Regions from separate parts of the Phreatobacter stygius genome, predicted to be linked through region 1. Evidence: riboswitches for the same ligand, from Rfam matches in the RefSeq annotation. Region 1 holds a riboswitch; the other holds the start of a gene.
What was found. Region 1 has a riboswitch for glycine ahead of E8M01_RS06835 (D-amino acid dehydrogenase). Riboswitches for the same ligand answer to the same signal wherever they lie in the genome.

Region 1 (7,891 bases):
TGATCCTGCTGTTCACCACGACCTATCTGTGGGTCGCCTATAACCGGTTCGTCGCGGTCGACGGGCGCGGGCTCGGCTGGTTCAGCCTGTTCGTCGCCATCACCGTCACCCCGATTTCGGTGCTGAGCTTCACCTCGGCCCAGAGCACCATCGACGTCTGGCTCGGCTTCAACTGGGCCATATGGGCGATCGTCTGGTTCATGTTCTTCCTGCTCCTGGCCCTGAAGCGCCCGATCCAGCACGCCACCGGTTTCGCCACCCTCGCCGCCGGCGTGGTGACCGGCTGGCTGCCGGGCTTCCTGCTGCTTCAGGGCAAGCTTTGATCCGTGCCGGGCGGGCGCCAGGTCCGCCCGGCCGCTTGTCGTTCCAGGAGACGGAAATGCCGCTCTACAATTATGTCTGCAACGCCTGCGGCCCGTTCGAGTCGTGGTCGTCCATGTCCGAGGAAGACCGCGGCTGCGCCTGCCCGGACTGTTCGGGTGCCAGTGAGCGCGATGTCGCAGCCCCTCATCTCGGCCTGATGAACACCACGCTCAGGCGGGCGCTCGCCCGCTCGGAAAAGAGCACCAGCGAGCCGAGCGTCGTCAAACGCAGTCATCTCGCCGGCTGCGGCTGTTCGCTCTGCAAGGTCAGCAAGAAGCCGCCGTCGGTGCGCCGGCGCTGGATGATCGGGCATTGATATCAGGCATATGATGCCCGGCGAGGCACCCGCTCGGCCAAGGCCAGGCGGGTGCCTCCGATTGCGGCCCCAAGATCGCTCAGGCCGCGTTGCTCCGCGAGGTGGCGAGCGCGCCGATCGCGTCGGCGGTCGCCGCCGACAGGGTCCAGCCGAGATGGCCGTGGCCGGTATTGTAGAGCACACGCGGGTTCCGCCCGCGCATGACGCGCGGCAGCATGTCCGGCATCATCGGACGCAGGCCGGCCCAAGGCACCACCTGGCGGGTGTTGATGCCCGGGAAATGCGCCCGGCACCAGGCGATCAGCGGGTCGATGCGCTCGGCCCGGATGTCCTTGTTGGCGCCGTTGAACTCGGCCGTTCCGGCAACCCGGAAACGCGCCGCGCCCAGCCGGCTGGTGACGATCTTGGCCTTGTCGTCGAGCAGGCTGGTCCAGGGTGCCGCATCCTGGTCGGCCTGGTCCGGCAGGTTCACCGTGATCGAATAGCCCTTGACCGGATAGACGTTCACCCGGTCGCCGACCTGCCGGCCGAGCTCGCGCGACATGACGCCACCACAGACGACGACCTGGTCGAACCGGTCGATCCCGACCGGCGCATCGCCGGCTTCCGTCGTAGGCTCGACCGACCGGCTGGAAATGCTGACCGCCAGATCGGTCGCGGCGACATGGGTGACCTCGGTCGCCAGCCGCATGGTGACGCCGAGCCGCTCGCAGGCGCGCGCCAGGCCATGGGTGAACTTGTGAATGTCGCCGGTGAAATCGGACGGCGTGTAGAAGCCACCGTAGAATTGGCCCTTGAGCGCCGGCTCGATCGACCGGATTTCCTCCGGCGTCACCGCGCGCCGTTCGAGCCCGCCCTTGGCGAGCAGTTTCGAGACACGCGCGGCCGCCTCGAAATCCGCCTTGGTGTGGTAGAAGTGCAGGATGCCGCGGGTTTCGCAGTCGAAGTCGATGCCCTCTTCCACCGCCATGCGGATGAGATGGGCCCGGGCTTCGACAGCGAGGCGGGCCGTCGAGACGGTGTTCTCTTCATATTTCGGGATCGCCGCGACGAACTCGGCCATCCAGGACAGCTTGTGCCAGGACGGCGTCGGGTTCACCAGCAACGGCGCCCCTGGCGTGAACATCCATTTCAGCCCCTTGAGCACGGTCGCCCAGCTGTTCCAGACCTCCGCATTGGACGCCGACAGCTGCCCGCCATTGGCGAACGACGTCTCCATCGCGGCATAGGGGTGGCGGTCGAAAACCGTCACGCGGCAGCCGCGCTTGGCCAGATTATAGGCTGTGGTGATGCCGGTGATGCCCGCGCCGATCACGGCGACCTTGGGCCCTTGCTCTGAATACATAGGCGCTCCTTCCCGCTCATGCGGGTTCGAACGCCCCCTCTGTCATTGGCCTGAGAGCATCACCGCCGCTCACGGACTGAGCAGCGACTTACACCGTCGGCGGGAGCATGCGGCTCCACTTTTCAGAGTCCAAAATCGAACGCGGTCTTTTTGCCTGAGAGTTTCCGGGGCGGTTGCTCCGTCGGCGCCTTCCTGTCGACCATGACAGGACGGTCTCTTCCGCGTCGACTGGCTCTTCCGCCTTCCGGCACCGCCTGTCAAGACCGACATAGGCCGGAGGCCCTATGCCTGCCGGATGGGGGTCTGGCAGCTGGACCGGAATGCCATAGTCTGCGAGGTCAGGGCCGTGCCCGCTTCCGCGTCGATGCGCGCTCGCTTCATGCCTTCCGACGATCATTGAGCCGTCACTTTTTCAATTGATCCGTACGACCACCCCATTGATCGAACCCGTGAGCCTTCCAAGAATGTCCGCCGCCCCATCAGACAACGACATCATCTATCCGGTCCTGACCCCGCCCGAAGCGGGCGAAGTCATCGAGATCGCGCCGGGTGTCCTGTGGACCCGTCTGCCGCTGCCGTTCCGCCTGAACCACGTGAACATCTATCTGATCGAGGATGGCGACGGCTGGGCGGTGCTGGACACCGGCATCGACGATCGTGTGACCCGCGCGGCCTGGGAAGCCCTGGTCTCTGGCCCGCTCAGAGGCCGGCGCCTGACCCGGCTGATCGTCACCCATTTCCATCCCGACCATATCGGCCTTGCCGGATGGCTCGCCGAACGTTTTCAGATCCCGCTGATCACCAGCCAGACCTCCTATCTGAGCTGCCTCAACATCTCGCTCAGCCCCAACGCGCTCGATGCCAAGCTCTATCGCGACTTTTATCTGAGCCATGGGCTCGGCGCCGAACTGACCGAGCTGGTCAGCACGCAGGGCAACGAATATCTCCGGATGGTGGCAAACCTGCCCGGAACCTTCCTGCGCATTGTCGGCGGCGATACCATCGAGATCGGCGGGCGGGTGTTTTCCGTGCGCGTCGGCGACGGCCACGCAGCCGAACAGATCATGCTGCATTGCCCATCCGACAAGATCCTGTTCGTCGCCGATCAGGTGCTCGCCAAGATCACGCCGAATGTCAGCGTCTGGGCGGTCGATCCGCATGGCGATCCGCTCGGGCTCTTCCTGCGCTCGCTGCGTGCCTTGAACGCCGATATCCCGGATGACACCCTGGTCCTGCCCGGGCATCAACTGCCCTTCATCGGCATCCATCTGCGCAGCGCTCAGCTCATCGCGCATCACGAATCCCGCTGCGCGGCGCTGCTCGAAGCCTGCCGCGAGGCGCCGCGCTCCGCCGCCGATCTCATCCCCATCATCTTCCCGCGCAAGCTTGACGCGCATCAGACGAGCTTTGCCTTCAGCGAGGTCCTGGCGCATGTCAATTACACGCTCAACCAGGGCCAGTTGGTGCGCACCGGCAAGAGCGACGTGGTCGAATATTTCGCGGCCGGGTGATCGCGCCGGACCAGCCTCAAGGCAGGTCTTCGCCTTTCGGGGCTTATGAAGCGGCCGCCGCCGCGCTATGACGGCGGTATCCGCCGGGCCGTGGCGCTCTGCCCCTGCCCCGCGTCGGAAGCCCTGAGCCAAGGGACGCCGCAGCGGAGCCCAGGTGCCGAATGAACGAAAGACCGAACCGGCGATGACGGCCTCAACCGAAGGCCCGGTGCGAACCAGGCGCGGCGAGACATCGCTGCTCGTTCATGTGTCGATGGCGCATCTGGTCAGTCATTTCCACATCATGACGCTGCCCGCGCTGATTCCGCTGCTGCCGGGCTATCTCGGCGTGAGTTTCGTCGAAGTCGGCGTCGCGCTTGCCGTCTTCAACCTGGTATCGCTGGTGGTGCAGACGCCGATCGGCTTTCTCACCGACAGGTTCGGCGCGCGCCGCATGCTGGTCGGCGGCCTCATGCTGGGCAGCGCCAGCTTCCTGTCGGTGGCATTGTTCGACAGCTATCCCTGGCTGCTGGTCGCCATGGCCGCGGCGGGTTTTGCCAATGGCGTCTATCATCCCGCCGACTATGCCTTGCTGTCCTCCGGCATTGATGAGGACAGGATGGGCCGCGCTTTCTCGATCCATACCTTCGCGGGTTTCCTCGGCACGGCGATCGCCCCCGCAGTCCTGCTCGGCATCGCATCGCTGACCAGCGTCAAGATGGCTTTTGCGACCGCTGGCCTGCTCGGCCTGGCGGTCGCGGCCTTGCTGCTGACCGGCTCGTCCCGGCCGTCGGCCGCCAAGAGCCGTGTTCCGGCCAGCCCGGCGGGCGGACGATCCGGCCTGTTCACGCCCGCGGTCATGACCTTGACCGCCCTCTTCATGCTGCTCAACCTCAGCACCGCCGGCATCCAGAACTTCTCCGTGGCGGCCTTTGTCGCCGGTTATGGCGTCGACCTGGCGCTGGCCAATCTGGCGCTCACCGTGTTCCTGTTCTCGAGCGCCTTTGGCGTTCTGGCCGGCGGCACGCTCGCCGACCGCACCAGCCGCCACGGCCATCTCACGGCCGGCGCCTTCCTCGCCACAGCACTTCTGGTGTCGATCATCGCGCTGGTCCGGCTGCCGCCCGTCGCCCTGGTCCTGCTGATGGCCGCGGCCGGCTTCCTGTCGGGCGTCATCACCCCCTCGCGCGACATGCTGGTTCGGGCTGCGGCCCCGCCCGGCGCCGAAGGCCGGGTCTTCGGCATCGTCTCCACCGGCTTCAATATCGGCGGCGCGGTCGGCCCGCTGCTGTTCGCCGGTCTCTTGGACCATGGCTATCCCCAGGGCGTGTTCGGCACGGCGGTGGTCTTCATGTTGCTGACCGTCGCCTTGGCCCTGTACCAGGAGCGCGGACGGACGACCCGATAGGCGTACCGGCGCGGCGCGGTTGATCAAGCCCACGCCAGACCCGATCAGCCGCCCCGGCCGATCCGGCGGAGAATGACGAGCCCGATCAGGGTCACGACCGCGACATGACCGAAGGCCAGGACCCAGCCGAAGGCGCTCGCCGGGCCGGCCAGGTCCAGCGCGATGCCGACACCCAAGGGCCCGAAAAAGCCGCCGGCGTAACCGCACATGCTGTGCAGGCCCATGGTCGCCCCGCGCCGGCCCGGCGTGGCGGCCTGGACGGTGCCTGCCGTCAAGGCCGAGCTGTCGAGATAGATCGCCGCGTTCCAGAGCAGCACTGAGATCGCCGCCAGTGGCGCCGAGATCATGCTGGACCAGCCGGTGACCAGCGCCAGGACCGCGGCCGCCCCCATCGCCACGGCAACCACACGCGCCCGGCCGAACCGCTGCGCCGTCTCGTTGCCGAGGATCGACACGGCGATGCCGACAAGGCCGGCCACGGTGAAGATGATCGTCGGGCCGGGCAGCCAGCCCGGCGCCCCGTCCCGCGCGATCGTCAGGCCAAGAAAGGTCACGGCCCAGGCGCGCAAGGCCGCGAGCTCCCAGGTATGCACGGTATAGCCGGCGATCCAGGCCATGGCGGCGCGGTTCTTGAAGACCGGCCGGAAGTCCAGCAGCGCTGATGGCGCCGGGGCGTCCGCAAGCCGGAGCGGAACGCTGCGCGGCATGACCGCGACGCCAATGCCGAAGGCGATGGCTGCCGCCGCGGCGCCAAGCAGGAAGGCCAGGACGGGGCCGCCGATCGCATCGAGCATGCCGGCAATCGCAAAGGACACGGCGCCGGCGATGCCGACGCCGGCGGCGTGCCAGGAGACCGCGCGCGACTGGGCGTCGCCCTCCAGCCGGTCGGCGATCGCCTTCAGTCCAGGCATATAGCAGCCAGCCCAGCCGATGCCGGCGACGGCCCGAAGCGCCAGCCCGCTCCAGAAACCCTCCGCCAGCAGGGCGAAACCGAGATGGGCCGCTGCCGTCAGCGTCGTGCCGAACAGATAGATCCGGCGCGCCGGAACCCGGTCGGTCAGCGCGACCAGAACCGGCACGGCCACCACATAGGCGGCGAAATAGGCGCCGACCAGCCAGCCCGCCTCGGTTGCCGAAAGCGACCAGCCCGTGATGAAGCCGGGCAGCAGCGCCGGCAAGGTGAAGGTGCCGATCTGCGCCAGCACCTGGGCCGCGACCACGGCGCCAACGAAGCGCGAAGCGATCATGGCGGGCTCATCACCGGGTTTGCTTGTCGAGACGATCATCCGCTGCCGCGGTCGGCCGGAACATATTCGGCCGTCTTCTCGGCCCGGACGAAGCACAGCGCGATCAAGGCGACGATGCCGAAGGCACTCGACACCACCAGCGCGCCGGATCCCCAGCGCTCGATCAACAGGCCGAACAGCAGTGGCGCGGCAGCTTGCGCGATCCGGGCCGGCGCGCCGATGAGGCCCAGGCGATAGCCGTAATTGTCAGGGCCGAAGATCGCCAGAGGCACGGTGCCGCGGGCGATCGTCAGAACGCCATTGCCCGAGCCGTGCAGAATGGCGAAGGCGCCGGCCGCTGCGCCGCCACCGAACAGCCCGAGCACGGCCGCGCCGATCGGATGGGTGATGGCCGCGAGCCTGGCCGAGAGCAAAGGGTGGAAGCGGTTCAGCAAACCCGCTTCGACGAGGCGCGCGGCGACCTGTGCCGGGCCGATCAGCGCGCCTGCCGCAATCGCCTCGGTCGCAGAGGCGCCGGCGGCCTGCAGCAATCGCGGCAAATGTGCCGCCATGGCGCCGGCGACCAGATAGGTCAGCGCGAAGGCGATCGACAGCAGCACCATGTTGCGGTCCCAGGCGACCGACCCCGTTGGTCCGGCCGTCGGTGCCGCTTGCGCCGTTTCGGTCCGCGGCAAGAGAAACCAGTTGAGCGGCAGGCCGATCAGGAGATGGGCTGCGGCCCAGGCAAAACAGGTTGGCCGCCAGCCATATTCGGCGAGCCCCCAGGCGGTCAGCGGCCAGCCGATGGTACTGGCGAAACCGGCGATCAAGGTGATGCCTGTTATCGTCGAGCGGGCCGACGCCCCATAGATCCGGCCGAGCGTCGCAAAGGCCGTGTCGTAGAGACCGAGCGCCATGCCGACGCCGAGCACCAGCCAGGCGAGCCACATGACGAACTGGGATTGCGCCAGGCCGAGCAGGATCAGGCCGGCGGCAAAGACCAGGCTCGACAGGGCCAATACGCCACGCCCGCCGACGGCATCGATGGTCCGGCCGATCCGCGGACCGAGCACGGCGGAAGCGAGCAGTGCGACGGAAAAGGCCGCGAAGATCCAGGCGCTCGACACGCCGAGATCTCTGGCCATCGCATCGGCGAGGATCGCCGGCAGATAATAGCTGGAGGCCCAGGCCAGGGTCTGGGTGGTTCCAAGAACGATAGTGATGCTTAGCCGGCTCCTCGACATCGCTCAGGCGCAGCAGGCAGCGGTTGGGCCGGACGCCGTTTCACGCCTCGGCGCGGCATCGACCGAGCCGCAGCCACATCCCTCCCCGCCCGCCTGCCTCACAGCCTCGTCCGTTCGGCAGCAGGCAGCGGCATCCGCCTCGGCCGGGCCGCCACAGCAACCCGTCGTTTCCGTCGACGAGCGCGAGGCGCTGCACACCCCGGTCTCGGGCAGCACCAGTTCGACGCGCCGGGCCGCCTCGTGATCGCCGGCGATTTCAGCGACGATCGAGCGCACCTGCTCATAACCGGTCAGCATCAGGAAGGTCGGCGCGCGGCCGTAAGACTTCATGCCGGCGAAATAGAAGCCGGGTTCGGGCTGGGCCAGTTCGCGCGCGCCATGCGGACGCACCGTGCCGCAGCTATGCTCGTTCGGATCGATCAGCGGCGCCAGCAGCGGCGGGCATTCGAGTGCCGGGTCGAGACCGAGCCTGAGCTCGCCGAGGAAACCGAGATCGGGC
Region 2 (7,891 bases), 3.1 Mb from region 1:
AAAGGCCAGGAAGAACAGCATGTGGCAGGAGGACAGGGCCGCGACCAGCGCTTCCTCGGGATCGACCGCATCGACCTTGGAATAAGGCGGGCGCACACTTGACGGCGCCGACGAGGCCGGCACCGTCACGCCACCGTCGAAACGCCAGACATGGCCGCGCGAATAGCGGTTGTCGGTGAAGACAGCCTCGTCGCGGGTCCATGTGACGTCGGCGGTGTAGGAATGCGCCATAACGCGCCTTCAGGAGATCGAGGCGACGAAAGCCTGGTAGGCGGCTTCGTCCATCAGGTCGTCGAGCTGCTTCGGGTCGGCGATCCGGAGCTTCAGGAACCAGCCCTTGCCGGCGGGATCCTCGTTGACCGTGCCGGGAGCGGCCTCCAGCGCGCCATTGACCGCCACCACTTCGCCGGCCACCGGCGCATAGATGTCCGAGGCCGCCTTGACGCTTTCGACCACGGCGGCACCGTCGCCCTTGGCGACCTTGCGGCCGAGTTCCGGCAATTCGACGAAAACGACGTCGCCGAGCTGCTGCTGAGCATAGTCGGAAATGCCGATGGTGCCGGTGTCGCCCTCGACGCTGATATATTCGTGGTCCTTGGTGTAACGGATATTGGCCATGGCGAGCTCCTCTGAAACCTTGTTATGAGGCATGTTCCTGATCGAAGCCGGATCCGGCCCCATCTCGAAAATGCTATCCGCGGAAGTAGCGATGCGGCGCGAAGGGCATGGTCACGACCTTGGCCGGCAGATCCTTGCCGCGCACTTCGAGCAGCACGGGCGTGCCCGGCTCGGCGAAGCGCGCATTGACATAACCCATGGCGACCGGACCGCTGACGCTGGGCCCGAAACCGCCTGAGGTCACGGTGCCGATGGCCGCCCCGTCGGCGGCCTTGATCACCGTGCCCTCGCGGGCCGGCGCCCGGCCGTCGGGCAGGATGCCGATCCGCCGGCGCGCCGGGCCGTCGGCAAGCTCTTTCTGAATGCGCGTGGCGCCGGGAAAACCGCCCTCGGTCCGGCGGCGCTTCTGGATCGACCAGGTCAGGCCAGCTTCGACCGGCGATGTCGTGGTGTCGATGTCGTGGCCGTAGAGGCAGAGACCGGCTTCCAGCCTCAGGCTGTCGCGCGCGCCGAGCCCGATCGGCTTGACCCGCTCGTCCGACAGGAGCCGCTGCCAGATCGCCGCGGCGTCCTTGGCCTCGACGCAGAGCTCGAACCCGTCCTCGCCGGTGTAACCCGAGCGCGAGGCATGGACGAACATGCCGTCCAGCTTGGTTTCGGTGAAGGTCATGAACGGCGTCGCGGCGATGCCGGGAAGCAACGCGTCGAGCACGGCGGCCGCCTTCGGGCCCTGCAGCGCGATCAATGCCAGCGTCGCGTCCGGCTTCAAGGTGACGCCATCGGGCAGGCGCGGCCCGATATGGGCGAAGTCCTGCTCCTTGCAGCCGGCATTGACCACCAGGTAGGCCCAGCCCTCGTAGCCGGCATAGGCCGAGCGCGTGATCATCAGGTCGTCGAGAATGCCGCCATCCTCGGCGGTCAGCTGGCTGTAGCGCTGCTGGCCCGGCTTCAGGTTGAGGATGTCGGCCGGCACCAGCGCCTCGAGCGCCTTGGCGGTCGCCTCCCAGGTTGGGCCGACCACGAAGGCCTGGCCCATATGGCTGACGTCGAACAGGCCGGCGTCGCTGCGCGTCCAGTTGTGCTCGGTCAGGACGCCGGTCGGATATTGCACCGGCATGTCGTAGCCGGCGAAGGGCACCATCTTGGCGCCGGCCTCGACATGCAGCTGATGAAGCGGGGTCTTGTGCAGCGGCCCGGAAAGGGGTTCGGCCATGGTCATCCTGCATCGGCGCGTGAGCAGGCCCGGGGCACGCCCCGAACACGCTCGAAACGCGGGCTTGTCGCCCGCTCGCGCCCCTCTGTCGCAGGACCTGAGAGATTCACCGGGGCCCTGGGGCCAGGGCCCTGACCGGGACCCTATCGGCTTACTCCGTCGGTGGGCCGCGCTTGGACACGCTGCCGCTTTCCAGAGTGCCAATCCCCCGGCGGTCCTTTTTGCCTGAGAGGTTCCGGGGCCGTTGCTCCTTCGGCGCCGGGAGATCTCGCATTTAAAGACCACCCGGACTCTCCCGCCGGGCTCATATGACACCCCTCCCGAATGACGGGATCGGGCGGCGGAGTCAAGGCGAGCTTGTGGGCAAGGGCGCGGCCCGAAAGGCGGCAGTGAGCGCGGCACGCGCAGAGACTGGGGCGAGCGGGGATCCGCGCTCATGTTGCGCGGCAGGCACACGGGCCTTGTAAAATAGCCACACCACCGGCGCCAGACGCAAAATTGATTGATCGAATCCGGCAGGCCGCGAATAATTTGCACGCAGACTTCTGCTGGTAACCCAGGGGGCAAGCATGCGCATGTTCAACAGATGCCTCATGGTATGTGGCCTTTTGGTCGGCATGACGCCGGCACAAGCGGCGGACGTTGGACTGCCGGCCCCCATTACGGCACCTGTCGCGGCTTTCGACTGGACCGGCTTCTATATTGGCGCCCATGCCGGGTGGCGGGCGGGCGCAACCGGTGTGTCCCCTTCGCATACCGGCCTTTTGCCCGTCACGAGAGCGGCCGGCATTTTCAACATGGCGTCGGGTTCCGCGACCGGCGGCATTCACGGCGGCTTCAACTGGCAGTCCGGGCCATCGGTCATCGGTCTCGAGGCGGACTTTTCGTTTGCCGACAAGAGCGTCTACCGCCGTTTCACCAACGGCGTCGCATTCGACGACTTCACGACGAGGACGGGTTCTTCCGGCACGCTGCGCGCACGCCTCGGCTTCGCTTCGGGCCCCTGGCTGTTCTACCTGACGGTAGGCGCGGGACTTCAGGAAACGACGGTTCGTTATACGAGCGAAGGAGGCTCGGTCTGGCGCGGCAGCGGATGGAGCCTCGGTCCGGTCGTCGGCGGCGGCATCGAATATGCGCTGACCCGCAACGTCATGGTGCGGCTCGACTACCTCGCCGGATACTATCCGGAGAAGACACTTGTCCGAAACTTCGTCGCGGGCCCCCTCATCGATCCGGCGAGCCGCATCTCCCAGTCACCGGTGACCCACACCGTGCGCATCGGCGTGTCCTATAAATTCGATTGGGCCGGCGCGCCCGTGGTCCGGGCTGCCTACTGACCAGCTGAATTTTTTCGGGCCGGCCCTGATCCGACAAGAGCCGGACACCGTCGCCATGGTGTCCGGCCTGCTCGCCCCGGGCGTCAGCGCTGGCGCGCCTGGCGCCCCCGGCCGCGCTCGCGCGGCTGGGCCATCGTGTCGAAACCGACGAAGATGACATAGGTCTGCAGCTCATCCGGCGGCGGCAGCGGGAAGCTGACCTGGTCCTCGATCTGGGTGAACGAGACGTTGGGCGAGCCGGCCGGCACGTCGATCGGCACGTTGTAAAGCCTGGTCCAGACCGATTGCGACAGGCCGCGCGTCACCGCCACGCGGATCGGCAAGGTCAGCCGGGCGCTGCCCTCGGCTTTCGGGCCGGTCAGCACGCGTCCCTCGAGGCCGACCTTGACGATCATGGTCTGGCCGTCGATGCGGCATTCGCGGGCAAGATCGGTGATGGTTGCCTGGTAGCGCAACTCGGTCGGCCCGTCGCCACCCTGGCGCCAGACGTTGGAGCCGTCGCGCACCTCGATGCGCGGGCAGAGATTTTCCTGCAGCGTCTGGGGGCCGGCCTGGACCGGCTGGCCGAACAGGGCATTGTGCACCGGCGAGCCGACGCCGGGGGCTGGTTGCGCCGCCGCCTCCTGGGTCTGGCCGCCACCGAACAAATTGCCGCCGCTGGTGCCGCAACCGGCAAGACCGGCGGAGAGGCCAGAAAGAAGCGCGACACGGGCCAGGGCCCGACCCGTCATACCGAATGTGCGCAGCACGCCATGATCCTTGAGAAGCTCTTGCGACCGGCGCTTATAGCAAAGCCAGTCGGGCGGAACCAAGGCCTGATCGCGCAGCAGGCGCCGATATGGCTCATCGCCTTTGGTTATGGACTTTTATCGCGATTTTCATGAGAAGAACGGTGCCCCAGCCGCTATGGTCCGGGTCTGTCCATCAGAGCAAGCGCCTCCATGACGTCATCCCTTCTCGCCTCGCTCCGCCCCGAAGCCACCGGGGCGCCTGCCAGCGGCATTGTCGAACTGTCGAAATATGCGCGCACGGCCGGCGACGTGATCCAGTTGTGGGTCGGCGAAGGTGATGTGCCGACCCCGGCCTTCATCTGCGAGGCGGCGACCCGCTCGCTTGCCGCCGGCGAGACCACCTATACGTGGCAGCGCGGCATCCCCGAGCTTCGCCAGGCGATCGCCACCTATGCCTCCAACCTCTATGGCCGCGCGCTGTCCTCCGAGCGCTTCTTCGTCTGCGGCTCGGGCATGCAGGCGATCCAGATCGCCATGACCCTGGCGGCAGGCCCCGGCGACGAGGTGATCATCCCCTCGCCGACCTGGCCGAACGCACCGGCGGCGGCGGGCCTGCGCGGCGCCGTCCCGGTGCTGGTCGAACTGACCCATGGCAATCGCGGCTGGCAAATGGATCTCGACCGGATCGCGGCGGCGATCACGCCGAAAACCAAGGCGCTGTTCGTCAACACCCCGTCGAACCCGACCGGCTGGACCGCGACGCGCGAAGAGCTCGCCGCGATCCTGGCGCTGGCGCGCAAACATGGCCTGTGGATCATCGCCGACGAGATCTATACGCGCTTCGTCTGGACCGGCGAGGCCAAGCGGGCGCCGTCGTTCCACGATGTGCGCGAGGACGGCGACCGGATCCTCTGGGTCAACACCTTCTCGAAGAATTGGGCGATGACCGGCTGGCGCATGGGCTGGGTGGAAGCCGATCCGGCCCTCGGCGACGTCATCGAGAACCTGATCCAATATTCCACCTCCGGCTCGCCGCCGTTCATCCAGCGTGCCGGCGTCGCGGCGCTGGAGCGCGGCGAGAGCTTCGTCGAGCACCAGATCAGCAAGGCGCGCAAGGCGCGCGACATCATCTCGACAGCGATCGAACAGACCGGCCGGTGCCATTTCTCGCGGCCCGACGGCGCCTTCTACCTGTTCTTCGGCGTCGAGGGCATGACCGACTCGATGGCCGGCGCCATCAAACTCGTCGACCTCGCCAAGGTCGGGCTGGCGCCGGGCGCGGCTTTCGGCAGCGGCGGCGAGGGGCATTTGCGGCTCTGCTACCTGCGTTCGCCGGAGCAGATCGAGATTGCCGCCGAGCGGCTCCGCCAGGCGATCAGGCAGCTCTGACCGCGAGATCCGATCCATCCATGGCGATCGCCACACTGGATCGTCTCGCCGCCAGCCGTGACGACGGGAGATCGTGACCGGCGGCCAGCGTGTCGGGCCGCCGACACCTCTGACGATCCACACGGATGGAGACAACAAGGCGGACAGATTCGGTGTTGCACTAGGGATTTGTCCGTAGCATCTTCTACGGAGGAGGCCTTCCGGCGGCCCGCTCGCCCCCCGCCTCCGGATTGCCGCCGCGCGGCAGTGGCCTGGCGACAAGGCTTGGCGCGTCGTCCTGAGGAGGATGCCCATCGAGCCGATCATGAAAGCGTCGCTGACGGTCTCGGAGGCCCGTCTGTCCAGCGTGCTCGACATTGCGGTCGACGGCATCATCGTGATCGATGAGACCGCGACGATCCTGGTCTTCAACAAGGCCTGCGAGACCCTGTTCGGCTGGACCGCGCCGGAGACGATCGGCCGCAGCATCACCATGATCATGGCCGCCGAGGAGGCCGCGCGCGGCGAGGACGCCGGGCACGGCCTGATCGAACAGTTCATCGGCGGCGGCCGCGAAGTCCAGGGCCGGCACCGCGACGGCACGATCTTTCCGGTCGAATTGTCGGTCGCCGAAGCGGGCACCCCGGACGGGCGCCAGTTCATTGGCATCCTGCGCGATCTCAGACCGCGCAAGGAAGCCGAGGAACGGCTCAACCAGCTGCAGACCGAGCTGCTGCACATGGCGCGCGTCTCGGCCATGGACGAGATGGGGGCAGCACTCGCCCACGAGCTGAACCAGCCGCTGACCGCCGTCATGCTCTACCTGCAAGCCGTCGGCCGAACCCATGCCAAGGCCGTCGATGCCCATCGCAAAGGTGAGATCGGCGCGCATTTCGACGAGACCGTGCGCTCCATCCTCGACAAGGCGCTGCGCGAGGCCGAACGCGCCGGCAACATCATCAGGCGCATGCGCGACTTCGTCGAAAAGCGCGAGCCGGAGCGGCGCCTGGTCGATCTCAACCCGCTGGTCGAGGACGCCGTAGAGCTGACGCTGCTCGGCTACCGGCCGGGCACGCGGGTGGTGCGCAACCTGCGCGAACGGCTACCGCCGGTGCTTGTCGATGCCGTGCAGATCCAGCAGATCGTGGTCAACCTGGTGCGCAATGCCCTGGAGGCGGTCCGCGGTGGCGAGCATGCGCGCATCTGGATCGAGACCCAGGCCAAGGACGGCATGATCCGATTTTCGGTGCGCGACAGTGGGGCTGGCGTGCCCATGGAGGCACTGCCCAGCTTGTTCAAGGCCTTCGCGAGTACGAAGAGAACCGGACTGGGCCTTGGTCTTGCGATTTCCCGCACGATCGCCCAGAACCATGGAGGGGATCTGACCGTCGATCCCGGAGGCAACGGGCGGGGCGCATGCTTCTCGCTGGTCCTTCCGGAACCGGCAACGGACCCGGACAGCACCGCCGTCGGGCGGACCCGCGACCCGGGACGCCCCACATGACGGGATGCGGTGAGCCATGGCAAATGCGCCCAGAGAAACCCATGCGCACAGGGATATTTTCGTGGTCGATGACGACCCGGCGGTGCGCGACGCCCTGAGCGTCGTCCTGTCGATCGAGGGCTTTACGGTTTCGGGCTTCGCCGACGGCGCCACTTTCATCGCGGCGACCCGCGGCCAGACGCCGGCCTGCGTGATCCTCGACGTGCACATGCCCGGCCGTTCCGGCCTCGATATCCTGAAGGAACTGAACGCCCACCACTATCCGGCGCCGATTTTCATCATTTCCGGCCAGGGCGACATTCCCATGGCGGTCGACGCGATCAAGCATGGTGCGCTCGATTTCATCGAGAAGCCGTTCGATGCCGACACGGTCGTTTCGCGGGTGCGCGACGCCATCCACACCACCGAGCGACGCGCCGCGGCTCCGGCGGCGACGCTGCTGCGGCCGAACTTCCCGGGCACCGATCTCCTGACGCCACGCGAACGCGAGGTGCTGGGCCAGATCGCAGCCGGCGCCTCCAACAAGGAGGCCGGCCGCCATCTCGGCATCAGCCCGCGCACCATCGAGGTGCACCGGGCCCGGATCATGGAGAAGCTCGGCGCCAAGAATGCCGCCGACCTGGTGCGCATCGTGCTGACCGAGGCCCGGGCGACGGCCTGACGAGACGTGCTGGCGGCAGCGGCCCTTGTTCGGAGGGTTGGCCATTCCGATACTTGATCTCATTGAGATCGCTGGAGGCGCCAATGGCCGGCAACCTGCATGTCCGAAATGTCGACGACGACCTGATCCTGCGTCTCAAGCGGCGTGCCGTTCGTCATGGCCGCTCGGCAGAGGCGGAACATCGTCAGATCCTGCGCCAGGTATTGTCGGCTGAGCCGGATTCCTCATTCGACGACCTTGCCGCCGAGTTGCGGGCGATGACAGCGCGACGCCGGCAGACCCCCTCGGAAATCCTTCTGCGAGAAGGACGCGAGGAGCGGTGACGCGCTTCGTCATCGACGCGAGCATCGCGCTCAAATGGGTGGTCGAAGAAGGAGGCACGACGTCCTGACGATGCGGGATATTGCATCTTAGCCTGGCGGCGGTCACGATCGCGTGTGGAATTGCCTTGAGCCTCCT

Region 2: linked by a shared signal. The riboswitch ahead of gcvT (glycine cleavage system aminomethyltransferase GcvT) and the one ahead of E8M01_RS06835 (D-amino acid dehydrogenase) in region 1 are both predicted to bind glycine.

Annotation. Positions count from the first base shown of each region.
Region 1 is NZ_CP039690.1:1,484,106-1,491,996, forward strand. Features, by position in the region: gene E8M01_RS06825 (AmiS/UreI family transporter) at 1-323, shown strand, start outside; gene E8M01_RS06830 (FmdB family zinc ribbon protein) at 380-679, shown strand; gene E8M01_RS06835 (D-amino acid dehydrogenase) at 759-2,024, opposite strand; glycine riboswitch at 2,157-2,256, opposite strand; gene E8M01_RS06840 (MBL fold metallo-hydrolase) at 2,489-3,535, shown strand; gene E8M01_RS06845 (MFS transporter) at 3,690-4,922, shown strand; gene E8M01_RS06850 (MFS transporter) at 4,967-6,169, opposite strand; gene E8M01_RS06855 (MFS transporter) at 6,205-7,392, opposite strand; gene E8M01_RS06860 (NAD(P)-binding domain-containing protein) at 7,396-7,891, opposite strand, start outside.
Region 2 is NZ_CP039690.1:4,625,190-4,633,080, reverse strand. Features, by position in the region: gene E8M01_RS21765 (OsmC family protein) at 1-231, opposite strand, end outside; gene gcvH (glycine cleavage system protein GcvH) at 241-618, opposite strand; gene gcvT (glycine cleavage system aminomethyltransferase GcvT) at 692-1,831, opposite strand; glycine riboswitch at 1,913-2,031, opposite strand; glycine riboswitch at 2,034-2,139, opposite strand; gene E8M01_RS21750 (outer membrane protein) at 2,401-3,168, shown strand; gene E8M01_RS21745 (hypothetical protein) at 3,252-3,917, opposite strand; gene E8M01_RS21740 (pyridoxal phosphate-dependent aminotransferase) at 4,110-5,288, shown strand; gene E8M01_RS21735 (PAS domain-containing sensor histidine kinase) at 5,593-6,771, shown strand; gene E8M01_RS21730 (response regulator transcription factor) at 6,788-7,432, shown strand; gene E8M01_RS21725 (FitA-like ribbon-helix-helix domain-containing protein) at 7,516-7,755, shown strand.